Rhodothermus marinus: one gene and its partner. The protein of the gene in region 2 interacts with the protein of the main gene of each other region in a pairwise test. Links are inferred from orthologs where the notes say so. Each region holds a gene or a part of one and is shown on either strand. Other genes may lie near its edges.

Region 1 (6,086 bases), 690 kb from region 2 along the record:
GTTTCTTTGCCTGTCTCGTCCACCAGCTCGTAGCGATAGCGGGCGTCCAGCCGCACCTGCCCCCAGGTGCCCTGTGCCTGGATCGTATCGGCCGGAACACCGGCCCGGACGGAGCCAGCCCATGCCAGCCCCCACCCCAGTATAAACAGCACAAAACGTTGCATAACACCCTGCAGGTTTGATAGGAAAAATCGATAATTAAGACATTTTTGTCTTAAAAAAAGAAGTTGAAGTGTTCGAGGCAATCCAGTCGTATAAAAAGCTGATCAGAAATGCGTCAAAAAATAGTGCAGCAAGCCCTTCTCGGGCTACCGGCGCAACCGCAGCACCAGCCCCACCATCCAGACGTCACGCGCCGTGGCGAAGAGTTGATGGATGCTCAGGCGTCCACCTATCACCAGCGCTCCGACCGGAATCAACACAGCCAGGCTACCGCTGAGCCCGCCGTCCAGACGTCGCCTGGAACTGACGACAGATCGGTCTGCGACACACCACTCCGGAATGCAGAAAAGCGGCGCTCTGTAAGGCATCTCCGTCCAGACGATCCCCAGGCCGCCCGCAATCTCTACCTGAAGGGAAGAGCTCAGATCGGGTTGGACGTACAGACGCACGTATCCGTCGAGTTGCGTCAACGGAAAGCGGTCATGCGCTGGTCCCCGTCCTCCCGGTGCAAGCAGACCGATCTCGTGTGCTTCGAGGGCTTCGGTCAGGCGCCGCATGAAGCCCAGCCCGAACTGGATTCCATGCCGGGACGAGACGGGCCATCCCAGCAGCATCCCCGTGTAAAAGCCCGATCCCTCCTGCGTGTGGATCCATCGACGGCCGGCATGCCATTCCAACCAGACCGTGGCCGTCGTGTCTGAAGGCGGCGCCAATAGCGCCAGCAGCAAAATCAGCGTCGCCAGTATGGTTTGTTTTGTCTATGGTTCCCTCCAATTTACGGGCAACCGTGCAAAATCTCGGTCGAAAGAAAGCAGGCTTTCGCCACGGCTGGAGGCCAGCACAGCCAGAAAAGCATCATCGAAATCCACACGGTGGCGTTCCATCAGCGCCAGCGCTTCCAGCACGTGTTCATCGACTTCCAGCAGCCGTAACCGAAGCACGTGCCGCAGGTCGGTCAGCAACCGCTCCAATGAAAAGCCATACACACCACGAAGTACATAGATGGCCTCGGCAACGTAAAAGGAATGGACAGACAGGGTGTATCGATTGGCCTCTGCGTTGCGGAGAAAGGCCACGGTGCGCCTGAACATTTCTTCTGGCTGTCGGGTAATCAGGCGCACCAGCACATTGGTATCCAGCCAGAAACGCATCGCCTAACGATCACGGATTCGATGCTCCTTTCGGGCCAATTCCTGCACGATAGCCGCTTTTTCCGCAGCCTCGCCAGGATAGGAAGCAGGACTCCCGGGTAATAGCTTGAGCAGTTCATCTACACTGTAGCGCCTTACCGGACGGATAACAATTTTTCCATCCTCAACAGATAGTTCAACCTCATCCCCGGCATGCAAACCCAGCGTCTCACGAACCTGCCTGGGTACCGTAATTTGCCCTTTGCGTGTAAGACGTACCGTCGTTTTCATCGCATTGCCAGCTGCGTTCACAATTCGATAGAAATGTCGGATGCAGGAAGGTTCCCCGTCTCAAGCCCCTTACCTCATCCCCAGCAGCCGCAGCAGGCCGTCTTCGTCGAGCATCGGGATGCCGAGCTGGCGGGCACGGTCGTACTTGCTGCCGGGGTTTTCGCCCACGACGACGTAGTCCGTATTGCGGCTGACGCTGCTGGCCACACGTCCCCCGGCCCGTTTGATCAGCTCCTCAGCTTCCTTGCGCGTGAGGTGGGGCAAGGCGCCTGTCAGCACGAACGTCTTGCCACGCACCGGGCTTTCGGCTGCGGGGGCCTCCTCGGGCAACCGCTGCGTGTTGACGCCCAGTTCCTTCAGTTCTTCGATCAGCCGCCGGTTGTCTTCGACACGGAACCAGTTCACAATGCTTTCGGCCGTGATCGGTCCCACGCCTTCAATGGCGGCCAGTTCGTCGATCGTAGCCGTGGCCAGCTCGTCGATCGACGCGAAGTGCTGCACGAGCAACTCGGCGGTCGTCTTGCCCACGTGCCGGATGCCCAGCCCGAAGAGCAAACGGCTCAGCGGCCGTCGCTTCGAGGCCTCGATGGCCCGGAGCAGGTTGCGCGCACGCGTCTCGGCAAAGCCTTCAAGCTTCAACAGGTCTTCCAACCGGAGCCGATACAGGTCCGAAAGCCGTCGTACCAGGCCCGACTCGGCCAGTTGACGGGCCACCTGACTGCCCATGCCCTCGATGTCCATGGCGTCGCGGCTGGCGAAGTGCTCCAGCAGCCGCACGAACTGCGCCGGACAGTCGGAGGCCAGACAGTAGTAGTCGGCCTCGCCGGGCAGTCGCACCAGCGGACTACCGCACGACGGGCACCGCTCGGGCATGCGCCAGGGGCGCTCGTTGCCCGTACGCGCTTCGACCACGGGACGCACCACCTGCGGAATCACATCGCCGGCCCGGATCACCACCACCAGATCGCCGATCCGGATGTCGCGGCTGCGCACGTAGTCTTCGTTGTGCAGCGTGGCCTGCGAGACCGTCACGCCGCCGACTTCGACAGGCTCCAGCACGGCCACCGGCTTGACCACGCCGGTGCGTCCCACGCTGACCATGATGTCCAGCAGACGCGTAATGGCTTCACGGGCCGGAAACTTGTAGGCCACCGCCCAGCGGGGCGCGTTGGAAATGGCTCCCAGCAACGTCTGCCAGGGTCGGTGGTCGATCTTCAGCACGACCCCGTCGATCTCGTAGTCCAGCTCGTCACGGTGCTCGGTCCAGTAGCGGCAGTAGTCCAGCACGTCGTCCAGGCGCTCGAAGCGGCGGGCATGTTCGTTGACCGGGAAGCCCAGACGCCCGAGCCATTGCAGCACCTCGTACTGACTGTCGGGCACCTCGGCCCCCTCGACGGGACCGATCCCGTAGGCGAAAAAGCTCAGCGGCCGCGAGGCGGTCACCTGCGGGTTGAGCTGGCGCACGCTGCCGGCCGCCGCGTTGCGGGGGTTGGCGAAGGTCCGCTCTCCCCGGGCCTGGAGCTGCTCGTTGAGCCGCTCGAAGTCGCGCTTGCGCATGTACACCTCACCCCGCACTTCCAGCCGCGTCGGCGGTGGCCCGACCGAAGGATCGACCGGGATACGCAAAGGAATGGCCGGGATCGTGCGCACGTTCTGCGTGACGTTTTCGCCTTCGATGCCGTCTCCGCGCGTGGCGCCGATGGTCAGCACGCCGTTTTCGTAGGTCAGCGCCATGGCCAGCCCGTCGATCTTCAGCTCGGCGGTAACGGCCGGCTGCACCGGATGCCCGAGCTGTTCGGCCAGCATCCGGCAGCAGCGTTCGTACCAGGCGCGCACGTCTTCCTCGCCAAACGCATTGTTGAGCGAAAGCAGTGGTTCCGGATGACGCACTTTTTCGAAGCGTTCCAGCGGCGGTCCCCCCACGCGTTGCGTGGGCGAGTCGGGCGTGACCAGCTCCGGGAAGCGTGCCTCCAGCTTCCGGAGCGCCTGCATAAGCAGGTCGTAGTCTGCGTCCGGGATGAGCGGGTTGTCCAGTACGTAATAGCGGTAGGCGTGCTGGTTGAGCACTTCTCGGAGCCGGGCGGCCAGCGCCTCGGCCTCCTTGCGATCGATGGCTTCCAGGTTGGCCTGCCGTACGGTTTTCAAAAGGGCATGCGTGGCTTCCAGCAGGCGCGCTTCGGCGGTTTGCGAGGCGGTGCGCGTTTCCATGGTGTGCTCAGGTTTTGCTGCTACCGGATCCTTCGTGCCAGCGAATCCAGGTAAGCCTGCAGCTGCTCCCGCGTGATGACGATACGGCCCTGCGCATCCCGGCGATCGGTGGGATACGGATAGCCGTCCAGCCGGAGCTGGATGTCGTCCAGCTGGTTTTCAAGAATGATGCGTTCGGTAAACCGAAACTGCATCGAGTCGCCCTGCTCGATCCAGTAGGGCCGGCGCAGATCGCGATCGACCCGAACACGGATCGGATCGACCTTGTCGAAGGCGGCAATCACGGTGACCGTGATCGTATCGCCCAGCACGGGCACCTGAATGGTGGGCGTTTCAACCGAAGGCGTGGTATCGGCCGCAGTAGCCGAAACCGTTGCCGTATCCACGGCCAGCGGCTCCGGGGGTGGTGCCGGGGCCGGTCGCAGCAGATACCAGAGGCCTATGGCCACCATCACCACCACGGCAACCCCTCCAACCCAGGCTTTCCAGCGCGAAGGGCGTTCCAGCCGTTCCAGACCGCCCGGAGTGGCCACCAGCGGCAGGGCGGGCTCAGGCTCCCGGGACGGTCTGCTTTCGGGCACGGCCTCAGGGGTCGGTTCTTCGGACGGCGGCGTTTCCGGCTCCGGCTCGGGTAGCGGTTCTTCGCCCAGAAACTGTACGGCCAGCTGGTTGCGATAGCGCCCTTCGAAAGCCAGCTCCAGCGCCTCCAGTACCGCGGCCGGGTCGATGCCGATGGCGGTCGCATACGTCCGGGCAAACGAGCGAAGATAGACGGGATTGTACCGTTCGTGGTCGTAAAGCGCCGTGCGCTCGAAGTGCTGCAGCAGCTCCAGCGCGATTTTGGTTTCGTTGTGGATCTCCTGCAGCGAGCGCTTCCGCTTTTCCCGGATGCGCCGCAGGTCGTGCGCCAGCCGGCGCATATTTTCCAGGACTGCTCGTTCACGCATGGTGAGGCGCTTTTGCCAGCAACATCTGGATTGGTCCAATATTGGACCCGGCCGGTGCGTCCGTGTTTCGTCAGGCGGTTGAAAGCGCCGCGCGCGGCGGTACCGGATGGCCGCGTCCATTCTCCAGCGCGGCCTGGTAGCGGTAGCGCCCCAGCATACGGTAAAGGTACTGTTGCGCGTAGTCGTAGCCGCGCAGCGCGACCGTCATCGTGTAGTTGAGCACGCGGGTCGTCCAGAGCTTGAAGAGCAGCTCCTCCCAGTCCGGGTCGCCCGCCTGAAAGTGCTCGAGCAGCACGTGATAGGTGGCCGCCCAGGCCATCTCGTCCATGAAGTTGAAAGCCGGGCGACGCTGGCAGATGCGCATTCCTTCGCGCACGGGCGTGGTAAAAAGCTCCAGCAGCTCCACCTGCCGGGGCGTCCAGTGCTGCATGAGGCGATGCAGCGTGGCCTCCACGTCGTAGCCCACGCGCTCGGCGATATGGACCGGCACGCGGTGCGGGTGCTCCTGGCGATGAATGGCCGGCTGGCCGACTACCTCATGCTGGAGGCTCTGGATGGCCGCAAAACACTCGACCAGCATGGTGCGCAGGTCGTCGAGCCCGCCGTAGAGGCGATGCGCCTTGCCCTCGGGGATGTAACACTCGTAGATCGAAACGCCCTGCTGCACGGTAACGAACGTGTAGAGCGTATCGATGCCCCAGTCGCTCCGCCGCCGCACCCGTTCGTCCTGGTAAAGCATGGCGGCCACTTCGCGCCGCATGAGCAGCTCGCCGCCCAGCGGCTGCTCGATCCACGACAGCTCGGTGTGCGGCCAGAGGAGCGCGAACCCCGTCCGCGTAATCATCCAGGTGATCATCGCATCGGTCGAGGCCCGTGGGAAGTAGTGCCGTACCAGCCCGTAGCCGAAATCGGCCGCCTCTTCGGCCTTGGTGATCCAGTCCGGCCCGAAGCTGGTGATGTCGGCGTCGTAGAAGTGGATGCGCTCCCACTGCGTTTCTTCCAGAAAGTACCGGAGCGCCGTGTTCATGCCGTCGCCCTTGCCGGGCCGCATCGTGCCCAGCCGCTCCTGCAGCCGGACCGTTACCGGCGTACCCGTAGCTCGCGAGATCTCGGGCGCAGCCCGTTCGACGGCCTCGAAGGTCTGCTCGCGCTCGTATCCGATGCAGAGCACCTCGTGCACCCGGGGATGAGCGGCCGCCACACGCACGTTGTGCAACAGCACTTCGGGGTGCTCATGCTTGAAGGGAAAAACGACCAGGCTCATGGCGATTCAGCCGGTTGACGCTACGCCCGCATTTTGCTCAGGGAAAGATACGGGCTGTCCCTTCAGAAAAACACACCGGAGCTG
Region 2 (6,357 bases):
GTGTGCCGCGCGAGCCCAGCTCGCCCCGCGTGAAGTCCACAATGCCCACCCGGTAGCCCTGGCGGGCGAGCAGGCAGACCGTGCCGCCCGCGCACAGCTCCACGTCGTCGGGATGCGCCGCCAGCGCCAGCACGTCGAGCGGCCGGCCGGGCTCGGCATCTTCGATGAGCACCACACGCCGATCTTCCATGAGCGCACCGCCGGTTAGCCCACCACGAAGTTGATGATGCGGCCCGGCACGTAGATGGCCCGCCGGATCGGTTTGCCGTCGATGTAGCGGGCCACGTTTTCATGCTGGCGGGCGATGGCCAGCGCCGTCTCCTGGTCGGCCTCGGCCGGGATTCGGACGGTCGCCCGCACCTTGCCGTTCACCTGCACGGCGATCTCGACCTCGTCCACCTTCAGGTACTCCTCGTTCACCTCCGGCCACGGTTCGTAGGCCAGCGACTCCGTGTGGCCCAGGCGCTCCCAGAGCTCTTCGGCGATGTGCGGGGCAAACGGGCTGAGCATGAGCACGAACGGCTCGGCCACCGCCCGCGGGAACGTATCCCAGCGGTTGGCCTCGTTGACGAACTCCATCATGGCGGCGATGGCCGTGTTGAAGCGCATCGCCTCGATGTCGTCCGTCACCCGGCGCAGCGTCCGGTGCAGCACGCGGAGCTGCTCCCGCGTCGGTTCGGCGTCGGTCACGCGCAGTGAGCCATCCGCGTCGTTCACGTAAAGGCGCCAGACCCGGTTCAGGAAGCGGTGGACGCCCTCGACGCCGCGCGTGCTCCAGGGCTTGACCTGCTCCAGCGGCCCCATGAACATCTCGTAGAGCCGGAGCGAGTCGGCGCCGTACTGCTCGACCACGTCGTCGGGGTTGACCACGTTGCCCCGACTCTTGCTCATCTTGTAGGCGCGGGCCTCCACACGGATCTCGGGATGCGCCTTGAGCACGAAGAAGTCGCCCTGCTTTTCGACTTCATCCTCTTTGAGCTTGACGGCTTCCAGCTTCTGGCCGGTGCGCACGTCGATGCCGTCGTCCACAAACTCAGCCGACACCCAGCGTCCCTCGGCATCGCGGAAGGCCGTGTACTCCATCTCGCCCAGAATCAGCCCCTGGTTGACCAGCTTCATGAAGGGCTCGGGCGTGGAGACCAGCCCCAGATCGTAGAGCACTTTGTGCCAGAAACGGGCATAGAGCAGATGCAGCACGGCGTGCTCGGCCCCGCCCACGTAGAGATCGACGGGCATCCAGTAGCGCTCCTTCTCCGGATCGACGAAACGCTCGTCGTTGTGCGGGTCGATGTAGCGCAGATAGTACCAGCAGGAGCCCGCCCACTGGGGCATCGTGTTCGTTTCGCGATGGAAGTTTTTGATCTCGACGCCGGGCGGTGGCTCCACGCCGGGCTTGAGCAGCCGGACGGTCCCCTCGGGCGTCACCCAGCCCCTGACGCGCACCCAGTCGACGGCGCGGGCCAGCGGCGGCTGGGGCTCGGCATCGGGATCGGGGGCCGGCTGCGGCCGGAAATCCTCCAGGTCGGGCAGTTCGACGGGCAACTCCGACTCGTCCAGCGGATAGGTGCGGCCGGTACGGCGCCCTTCTTCGTCCACTTCGTGCACGATCGGGAACGGCTCGCCCCAGTAGCGCTGGCGGCTGAAGAGCCAGTCGCGCAGCCGGTACTGGACGGAGCGCTTGCCCAGCCCTTTGCGCTCGAGCCATTCGACGATCACGCGCTTGGCCTCCTCGTTGTGCAGGCCGTTGAGCGAGACCTCGTCGTTGGCCGAGTTGACGTGCGGGCCGTCGCCCTCGTAGGCGCCTTCCTCCAGGTTGCCGCCCTGCACAACCTCGACGATCGGCAGGTTGTGCTTGCGGGCGAACTCCCAGTCGCGCTGGTCGTGGCCGGGCACGGCCATGATGGCGCCCGTGCCGTAGTGGCCGAGCACGTAATCGGCAATCCAGATGGGAATCTGCTGGCCGGTGGCCGGGTTGATGGCATAGCCGCCGGTGAAGACGCCGGTTTTCTCGCGAGCCAGTTCGGTGCGCTCCAGATCCGACTTCTGCTGGGCCTGGCGCCGATAGGCTTCCACTTCGGCCCGGTGCTCCGGCGTCGTGATCTGGTCCACCAGCGGATGCTCGGGCGCCAGCACCATGTAGGTGGCACCGAAGAGCGTATCAGGCCGGGTCGTGAACACGCGGATGCGGGCATCCAGCCCCACCACGGGAAACTCGATCTCGGCACCTTCCGACCGCCCGATCCAGTTGCGCTGCATTTCCTTGATGCTCTCGGGCCAGTCGAGCAGCTCCAGGTCTTCAAGCAGCCGGTCGGCGTAGGCCGTGATGCGCAGCATCCACTGGCGCATGGGCCGGCGATAAACGGGATAGCCGCCACGCTCCGACTTACCGTCGATCACCTCCTCGTTGGCCAGCACGGTCCCGAGCGCCGGACACCAGTTGACGGGCACTTCGGCCTCATAGGCCAGCCCCATCTTGTAGAGTTGCAGAAAGATCCACTGAGTCCACTTATAGTAGCGCGGATCGGTCGTGTTGATCTCGCGGTCCCAGTCGTACGAAAAGCCCAGGCTTTTGAGCTGGGCCCGGAAGCGGGCAATGTTGCGTTCGGTGGTGATGCGCGGATGCGTGTTCGTCTCAATCGCGTACTGCTCGGCCGGCAACCCGAAGGCGTCCCACCCCATCGGGTGGAGCACGTTGTAGCCCTTCATGCGCCGGTAGCGGGCCAGGATGTCGGTGGCCGTGTAGCCCTCGGGGTGCCCTACGTGCAGCCCGGCCCCGCTGGGATAGGGAAACATGTCGAGCACGTAGTACTTGGGCTTGTTCGGATCGAAGCCCGGCTCCTTGGGACCGGCCGTCCGGAAGGTTTTATGCTCGTCCCAGTAACGTTGCCACTTCTTTTCGATCTCTTTGAAAGGATACCCGGCCATAGTCCGTGCTCGCTTGCGCCATTTTTTCAAAAGCAGGGGCAATATACGCCGCGAATCGAGAGATTGTTTGTCGGAAAAATGTGCAGAAGGACCTGCTCGGGAAAGCGATCAAAAGCCAGCGCTCCTGGCTACCCGCGCCCGGAAGCCACCCGGCGGGCGAAGCGTTCGACTTCGTGGGTCAGACGCGTGCGCAGCGGCTCCAGGCGGGGGTCGTCGTGCCCGGCGGCCAGCTCCAGCAAAGCCCGGTGGAAGCGCAACTGGGCTTCGGGTCCGGCACTGAGCGCCCGCCGACCGGGACCGTCGGCGAACACGTCGACGCCGACCTGCAGGCTCTGGTTGATCGTCCACAGGTTGTGCAGCTTGTCGGCCAGACTGATGGCGACGGCGGCCGGCGTGGCCGTGCGCAGATGGGCCAGGTAATCGGCCTTACGCTCCTCCCAGCTCCGACGCCGTCCCTGTTCGTCGTATTTCTGTTCGGTTACATCGCGCACCAGTCGGGCCACCGCTTCGCCCATGCGCTCGCGCAGGACTTCATAGCGAAGCTGCTGGCCGTGGCGGTTCGTGTCTTCGAGGGCGTCGTGCAGAAAAGCGGCCGCCACGGTCACGTCGTCCCAGCCGGCCCGGTCCACCAGCAGCGCCACGGTCGTCAGATGGGCCATGACCGGCACGGGCACCAGATCGTCAGGGTCCGGCGAAGGCATCAGCGGCGGCCGCCACTGGCTTTTGCGGTAGGTTCCGTCGTGCCAGCGGGCGGCCAGTTCGATGGCCTGTTCCACCAAAGGACTGAACAATGCCCGTCCGTCTTTTCCTCCTACCATCATTGCAGATATACCACCTGCAGCGCTGACGTGTCGGTCGAGAGCACCTGTTGCAGTCGGCGCGGTAGCTCCGGCCCGTATTTGTTCAGAAAATACACGGGCGAGAGCACGCGCTCCTGCAACACACCGTTGGGAAACAGGCTGTTCCGTGCCCGCACGAGCTGGTTTCGGAGCGTTTCTTCGCGGCGTTTGCCGGCCTTCAGCACACGGGCCCAGAAGCGATCCAGCTCATGCTCCAGCCCGGTGGCCCAGGCCTCGGTAGCCGGTCCCAGCGACGGATCCACGCGTTCGACGAGCGGCCGCAGCCGGACGCCCAGCTCGCGGAGTTGCCGCCGGGCCTCCTCGAAGGCAGCCTCCAGCTCGCCGTCGAGTTGCTCCTTCACCAGGCGGTGAAACAGCCGGTCCGGTTCTTCCTGCAGGGCTTCGGGGCGCAAATGATAACGTTCCAGCCAGCGGGCGATCCGGGGTTCCACCAGCAACATCAGCGCCCGCGGATAGACGAGCGGCATCGGCAGCCCGGCCCATTCATACAGGGGTTTGAGCTGAGCCCAGTAGGCAATCTCGGCCGGTCCCGCCACGTAGGCGAGCGTGGGCAGCAGCCAGTCCTGGTAGAGCGGCCGCAGCAGGGCGTTCGGACTGAAGCGTTCGGGCGCCTCCTGCAGCAGCTGCAGCGCTTCGGTCTGCGAAAGCACGGGGCCTTCGCCCCGCAGGTGGAATCCGTCCGGTTCGGCGTCCAGCGGAATGCGCCGATGACCTTCCAGCAGAAACAGGTTAAGCGGCCGGGTCTGCACCTGCACATGATAGCGGGCCGCCAGCTCCCGACTCACCGCTTCGAGCCGGGCGTGCGCGGTCTCCCAGTCGGTCAGCTCCCGCTCAAAAAGCGGGCGGGCCAGTGCCTTCAGGCGGGCATCGTCCGGGTCGATTAGCACCAGGCCGACGTCCTCGGGCACCAGCCGTTTAAGCAGTCGGGCAAACGCATCCTGAAACGAGACGCCGGGCCGATAGGTCTCCTGCAGCAACGCCAGCAGCGGCTCCTGAAATTCCGTAGGCGGCAATAGATCGGCCAGTTCATCCAGCAGCGTCCGAATCGTTTCTGGCAGGGCCAGTCGCCCCACCGGTCCCGCATAATTCGGATCAGGCCGCTCCAGCCGGAGCGTCACCGGTTCGGCTCCCTGCAGCACCGTGACGGACGCGACCTCCTCGTAATCGTGGTCTTCGCCGGCCAGCCAGAAGACGGGCACCACGGGGCGGTCCAGTTCGTCGGTCAGCTGGCGGGCCAGTTTGCCCACCGTGAGCGCCTTGTAGAGCGTGAAAAGCGGCCCGCCCAGCAGCCCTACCTGCTGACCGGTCACAAGCGCCACGCTTTCCGGATCACGCAGCGCCTCGATGTGCTTCTGCGTGGCGGCATCCAGACCCCAGCGTTCGTTCTGCTCCTCAAGCACCTTGACCAGCGTCGCCCGATCGCGTGGGTGGGCGGCCGCCCGGACGGCCCGTTCGCGGCGCACGGCCGGATCGCGGTAATCGCCGGCATAAAACGCCGCCAGCGGCTCGTACTCGGTGGCGTAGGTTACGAACAGCGTGGAAAAATCCCGCAGGGCGGTCAGCGGCACGCGCTCGTGCGGCAGAACCTGCAGGTTGGCTTCCATGGGCATGCGGTTTCGGTCAGGTAGAAACACAAAAAGCGAAGCTTCACGGCAGGGACCGGAAAGCTTCGCTTCTATGTAGCAGCAACACGGGCGAGCGTATCAGTTCTGGCCCTGTTCTTTTTTCAGGCGGGCGATCTCGTCGCGCAGCTGAGCGGCCCGTTCGTAATCCTCCTCCTCGATGGCCTTCTCCAGCATGCGCTGCAGGCGCTCCAGGCGCGACATGGGCGGTTCGGGTTCTTCCTCTTCCGGACGTGCTTCGCTCCCGACCGAAAGTCCTGCTCCCTCTTCGGTGGGGATGCCGGCCTCTTCCATCACAGCCGGCGCCACGAAGATCGGCGCATCCACCCGCACGGCCAGCGCCACCGCATCGCTCGGACGCGCATCCAGTTGCCGCTCCCGGCCGTTGTGCACGAAGCGAATCTTGGCGTAGAACGTGCCGTCGCGCAGCTCGTCGATCACCACGCTGAGCACCTCGGCACCGACGGCCTCGAACAGGTCGCGCAACAGGTCGTGCGTCATCGGACGCGGCGGCTGGATCTTTTCCAATTCCAGGGCAATGGCCTGCGCCTCGAACGCACCGATGATGATGGGCAACCGACGATTTCCCTGGATTTCGCCCAGGACCAGCGCATACGCGCCCCCACTGGTAGGACTGGTCGAAAGCCCGACAATATCAACCTGAATCAATTCCATCGCGCACGCGCAAACGGTTAAACAACCTCTGGATCAGGCCTCCGGCTGCGCGACCTGGCTTACGGGGTCTCGTCGCCGGCGAGCGCCTTCTTCAACGCGACCATAAAAGCCCGGTTCTCCTCGGGTCGCCCTGCGTTTACCCGCACATACCCGCGCAGCTCGGGGTAGCCGCTCATGTTGCGGATCAGGATCCCGTCTTTCGCCAGACGAGCGAGCAGCACGTCGGGTTCCAGCGGTGTCCGAAAGATTACAAAATTGGCCTGCGAGGGCACCGG

Evidence for each region.
Region 1: the proteins of leuS (region 2) and ligA interact in binary tests that used the Escherichia coli proteins (3 or more experiments, as listed by UniProt). The link is inferred for Rhodothermus marinus from one-to-one orthologs.

Annotation. Positions count from the first base shown.
Region 1 is NZ_AP019797.1:1,479,553-1,485,638, reverse strand. The notes cover bases 1,223-4,207. They hold ligA (NAD-dependent DNA ligase LigA), read right to left. Parts: upstream 3,792-4,207; coding sequence 1,653-3,791; downstream 1,223-1,652. Other genes in these bases: GYH26_RS06445 (helix-turn-helix domain-containing protein), read right to left, coding at 3,812-4,207; GYH26_RS06455 (AbrB/MazE/SpoVT family DNA-binding domain-containing protein), read right to left, coding at 1,317-1,583; GYH26_RS06460 (PIN domain-containing protein), read right to left, coding at 1,223-1,313. Outside these bases: GYH26_RS06470 (alginate export family protein), read right to left, coding at 1-164; GYH26_RS06465 (hypothetical protein), read right to left, coding at 309-890; more of GYH26_RS06460, read right to left, coding at 921-1,222; more of GYH26_RS06445, read right to left, coding at 4,208-4,738; GYH26_RS06440 (mannosylglycerate synthase domain-containing protein), read right to left, coding at 4,809-6,002. UniProt on the Escherichia coli protein: DNA ligase that catalyzes the formation of phosphodiester linkages between 5'-phosphoryl and 3'-hydroxyl groups in double-stranded DNA using NAD as a coenzyme and as the energy source for the reaction.
Region 2 is NZ_AP019797.1:790,756-797,112, reverse strand. What follows is about bases 5-3,260. They hold leuS (leucine--tRNA ligase), read right to left. Parts: upstream 2,926-3,260; coding sequence 205-2,925; downstream 5-204. Other genes in these bases: GYH26_RS03515 (HD domain-containing protein), read right to left, coding at 3,054-3,260; bshB1 (bacillithiol biosynthesis deacetylase BshB1), read right to left, coding at 5-190. In the rest of the region: more of bshB1, read right to left, coding at 1-4; more of GYH26_RS03515, read right to left, coding at 3,261-3,746; bacillithiol biosynthesis cysteine-adding enzyme BshC, read right to left, coding at 3,743-5,389; GYH26_RS03505 (bifunctional nuclease family protein), read right to left, coding at 5,489-6,082; hisC (histidinol-phosphate transaminase), read right to left, coding at 6,142-6,357.